2 regions of the Streptomyces sp. NPDC012769 genome follow, and region 2 is predicted to be linked to the other one. Evidence: riboswitches for the same ligand, from Rfam matches in the RefSeq annotation. Region 2 holds a riboswitch; the other holds the start of a gene.

Region 1 (2,387 bases), on a different contig from region 2:
AGCGACAGGACCCGCACCTCGGGCACCTCGGCCAGGCCCTCGCGGACCTTCGCGATCAGGTGCCGCTCCCGGGCGACGAGCCGGTCGAAGCCGGCCTCGGTGAGGGCCTTGCAGGCGGAGGCGATGGAGTAGACGCCGATGACGTTGGGGGAGCCGGCCTCGTGCCGGGCCGCGGTGGTGTGCCACTCCACGTCCACACCGCCGTCGGCCCGGCGCGCCACCGTGCGGGAGGCGCCGCCGCCGGCGAGGTACGGCTCGGCGTCCCGCAGCCAGTCGGCCCGGCCGGCGAGGACGCCGGAGCCGAACGGCGCGTACAGCTTGTGCCCGGAGAAGGCGACCCAGTCGACGTCCAACTCCCTCACGGAGACGGGGTGGTGGGGCGCCAGCTGGGCGGCGTCGAGGACGATCCGCGCACCGTGCGCATGCGCCGCGGAGGCCAGTTCCCGCACCGGCCACAGCTCACCGGTCACGTTGGACGCTCCGGTCACGCAGACCAGGGCCGGGCCGTACGGGTCGCGCTCGGCGAGGGCGCGCTCCAGGGTCTCCACGGCCTGCTCGGGGGTGCGCGGCGCGTTGAGGTAGGTGACGCGGGCGTCCCTCCAGGGCAGCAGGGAGGCGTGGTGCTCGGTCTCGAAGACGAAGACCTGGCAGTCGGCGGGGAGCACCTGGGCCAGCAGGTTGAGCGAGTCGGTGGTGGAGCGGGTGAAGACGACCTCGTCGCCGGGGCGGCAGTCGAGGAACTCGGCGACGGTGACCCTGCTGTTCTCGAAGAGGTCGGTGGAGAGCTGGGAGAGGTACCCGGCGCCGCGGTGGACGCTGCCGTAGTAGGGGGCGTACGCGGCGACGTCGTCCCACACCCGCTGGAGGGCCGGGGCGCTGGCCGCGTAGTCGAGCGCCGCGTAGGTGACCTCGCCGCCGGTGACGAGCGGGACGGTGACATCCCGGCCCAGAACGGCCAGAGGGGCACAAAGGGACTGGTCGGCGGCAGCGGTGATCACGGACATGGCGAACTCCCGTTCAGGGCAGGCGAATTCAGCGCCTCGACGCGACGGGACACACGGCCGCGGAGGCACGGAAAGGGAAAAGGGGGTGACGAAGAAGGGGCTTCGAGGCCCTAACGCATTCGCTTGCTCACGAGACTGCTCCCTTGAGGACCAAGGACCCCAGGGATTGCAGGGGTCCGCGCTTGCCGCGGACCTTTTTGTCCACGGCCTGGTCTTCACCCGGGGCACCCCGCCACGGACGGAGGGTTGCCGGACAGCCGGCCGGGGCCTTGATGGCTGTCACTCATGACCTGGTTCAGAAGCTATGCCAACTGATCGTCGGCGCGCAACCCCGTCCGTATTCCGGACGGGGCCGCGCGCTGTGACACCTACGCGTTGCTGACGGCGACCCACCGCTCCAGGGCGCGCCGGGCGGCACCGGAGTCGAGGGACTCGGCCGCCTTCTCCATGCCGGCCCGAAGCTGCTCCACGAGGGTGCCCTCCCCCGGCTCCAGGGCGGTCAGCGCCGCCGCCGAGTTGAGCAGCACCGCGTCCCGTACCGGACCGGTCTCACCGGCGAGCAGCCGCCTGGCGACGTCGGCGTTGTACGAGGCGTCGGCACCGCGCAGGGCCTCCACGGGCACCAGGTCGATGCCGACGTCACGCGGGTCGAAGTGCTCCTCGCGGACGGTGCCGTCCCGGACGATCCACACCCGCGAGGTGGCCGTGGTGGTGAGCTCGTCCAGGCCGTCGTCTCCCCGGAAGACCAGCGCGGAGGAACCGCGCTCGGCGAGCACCCCGGCGACGATCGGGGCCATCCGGGCGTCGGCGACTCCGGTGGCCTGGGCCCTGACCCTTGCCGGATTGGTCAGCGGGCCCAGGAAGTTGAACACCGTGCGGATGCCCAGCTCCTTGCGGGCCATCGCCACATGGCGCAGCGCCGGGTGGAACTTCACCGCGAAGCAGAAGGTGATCCCGGCCTCCTCGGCGACCTCGGCGACCCGCCGCGGGGTCAGCTCAAGGTTGACGCCGAGCTTCTCCAGGACGTCGGAGGCACCGGAGGCCGAGGACGCGGCCCGGTTGCCGTGCTTGACGACCTTGGCACCCGTACCGGCCACGACGATCGCCGACATGGTGGAGACGTTCACCGTCTTGGCGCCGTCACCGCCGGTGCCGACGATGTCGACGGTGGCTCCCGGCACCTCGATGGTGTTGGCGTGCGCGTACATGGTCCGGACGAGACCGGTGATCTCCTCCACGGTCTCGCCCTTGGCGCGCAGGGCGACCACGAAGCCGGCGATCTGCGCGTCCGTCGCCTCGCCGCGCAGGATGCGGTCCATGGCCCAGGCGGTGTCCTCGGCGCTCTGGTCGCGGCCGTTCAGCAGACCGTCCAGGACGACGGGC
Region 2 (2,387 bases):
GCCCGCCGTCTCGGCGAAGATGCCCTCGGTGCGGGCCAGGACCTTGATCGCGTCGACGACCTGCTCGTCGTTCACGTCCTCCACGGCGCCGCCGGTGCGGCGGGCGATGTCGAGGACGTACGGGCCGTCCGCCGGGTTGCCGATCGCCAGCGACTTGGCGATGGTGTTCGGCTTCTGCGGGCGGACCACGTCGTGACCGGCCTTGAACGCGGCGGAGACCGGGGAGCAGCCCTCGGCCTGGGCGCCGAAGATCTTGTACGGCTTGTCCTCGACCAGGCCGAGCTTGATGAGCTCCTGGAGACCCTTGTCGATCTTCGTGAGCTGCGAGCCCGAGGCGATCGGGATGACCAGCTGGTCCGGGATGACCCAGCCGAGCTGCTCGCAGATCTCGTACGCGAGCGTCTTGGAGCCCTCGCCGTAGTACGGGCGGAGGTTGACGTTCACGAAGCCCCAGCCCTCGCCGAGCGGGTCGCCGATGAGCTCCGAGCAGAAGCGGTTGACGTCGTCGTAGTTGCCCTCGATGGCGACGAGGTCACCGCCGTAGACACCGGCCATGACGACCTTGCCCTGCTCCAGGTCGTGCGGGATGAACACGCAGGAGCGGAAGCCGGCCCGGGCGGCGGCGGCGCCGACGGCGCCGGCCAGGTTGCCCGTGGAGGAGCAGGAGAGGGTGGTGAAGCCGAAGGCGCGGGCGGCCTCGATGGCCTGGGCGACGACCCGGTCCTTGAAGGAGTGGGTCGGGTTGCCGGAGTCGTCCTTGACGAACAGCTTGCCGGGCTCGACGCCGATCTCGCGGGCCAGGTTGTCGGCCTGGACGAGCTTGGTCCAGCCGGGGTTCAGGTTGGGCTTCTCGGCGACGTCGGCGGGGACGGGCAGGAGCGGGGCGTAGCGCCAGATGTTGGCGGGCCCGGCCTCGATCTGCTTGCGCAGGGCCTCGGGGTCACCGGTGGGCAGGTCGTAGGCGACCTCGAGCGGGCCGAAACAGAGCTCACAGGCGAAGATCGGGCCGAGCGCGAAGGTCTCACCGCATTCGCGGCAGGAGAGTCCGGACGCGGGACCGAGGTCGACCGGGGTCTGGGGGGTGGCGGTGGTTGCAACCGTCTGTACAGCCATGGAGGCGAGGCCCTTTCTCCTCATCTTCCTCATGACGCATTTCGCCATGAGACGGATTTGGCACCTTCCCTAGCCGGGAGCCTCGCTGGAGGACGAGTAACCGACTGGAGGGTTGCCGGGGCTTCAACGGGCCGTTTCCCTCTGCCCCTCTGGATGAGCGGTATTCGATTGTGGAACGCGGTCGGCACCCCGACATGCATCGGGCATCCGCGTTGTTCAAGACTGTAACCGAAGCCTTCCGAGGTGGAGACGGTCGTCCGATCCGCGAGATGGAGATCACGTTGCTGGAAGAAGTGGAGCGCTGGCTGGCCCGGCGGTCCTGGTCGGTGGCCGACCGTCCGCTGGAGCGGATCCTCGCCGCCAAGCGGGGCACGAAGGTCAGCGTCGTGCTGCCGGCGCTGAACGAGGAGGCGACGGTCGGCGCGATCGTCTCCGTGATCCGCCGCGAGCTGATGACCGGCGCGGTGCCGCTGGTGGACGAGCTGGTGGTGATCGACTCGGGCTCCACGGACCGTACGGCGCAGGTGGCCGCGGCGGCCGGGGCGCGGGTGGTGGCGCGGGACGCGATCCTGCCGCGGATACCGGCGGTGCCCGGCAAGGGCGAGGTGCTGTGGCGGTCGCTGATGGTGACGAGCGGGGACGTGGTCTGCTTCGTCGACGCCGACCTGCGCGACTTCTCGGCGGACTTCGTCTCGGGGATCGTCGGCCCGCTGCTGACCGACCCGGACGTGGCCTTCGTGAAGGCGATGTACGACCGTCCCCTCGGCGACGCCCCCGGTCAGGGCGGCCGGGTGACGGAGCTGGTGGCCCGGCCGCTGCTGAACCTGCACTGGCCGCAGCTGGCCGGTTTCGTCCAGCCGCTGGGCGGTGAGTACGCGGCGCGGCGCTCGCTCCTCGAGCGGCTGCCGTTCCCGGTCGGTTACGGGGTGGAGCTCGGCCTGCTGGTGGACGCGCTCCACACGGTGGGTCTGGACGCGCTCGCACAGGTGGACGTAGGGGTGCGCAAGCACCGGCACCAGGACGGACAGGCGCTGGGCCGGATGGCGGCGGCGATCTACCGGACGGCGCAGCTGCGGCTCTCGCGGGGCCACCTGGTGCGGCCGCGGCTGACCCAGTTCGAGCGGAGCGGCGAGGGCGGCTTCGCGCCACGGACGTACGCGGTGGACACGGAGGAGCGGCCGCCGATGGCGGAGATCGCGGAGTACGCGCGCCGACGCGTGGCGTGACAGCCCGACGCGTGGCGTAACACCGGATGATGATCCTTTCTGCCTAGA

The links. A riboswitch is a leader RNA that binds a small molecule or an ion and turns the genes downstream of it on or off. The one in region 2 is predicted to bind S-adenosylmethionine.
Region 1: another riboswitch for S-adenosylmethionine. It lies ahead of ACFY7C_RS13440 (aminotransferase class V-fold PLP-dependent enzyme); the one in region 2 lies ahead of thrC (threonine synthase).

What each region holds. Positions count from the first base shown of each region.
Region 1 covers NZ_JBIBCP010000002.1:965,912-968,298, reverse strand. The annotation lists gene ACFY7C_RS13440 (aminotransferase class V-fold PLP-dependent enzyme) at 1-1,004, opposite strand, end outside; SAM riboswitch class IV at 1,178-1,295, opposite strand; gene trpD (anthranilate phosphoribosyltransferase) at 1,373-2,387, opposite strand, start outside.
Region 2 covers NZ_JBIBCP010000009.1:134,182-136,568, reverse strand. The annotation lists gene thrC (threonine synthase) at 1-1,113, opposite strand, end outside; SAM riboswitch class I at 1,131-1,273, opposite strand; gene ACFY7C_RS35175 (glucosyl-3-phosphoglycerate synthase) at 1,395-2,339, shown strand.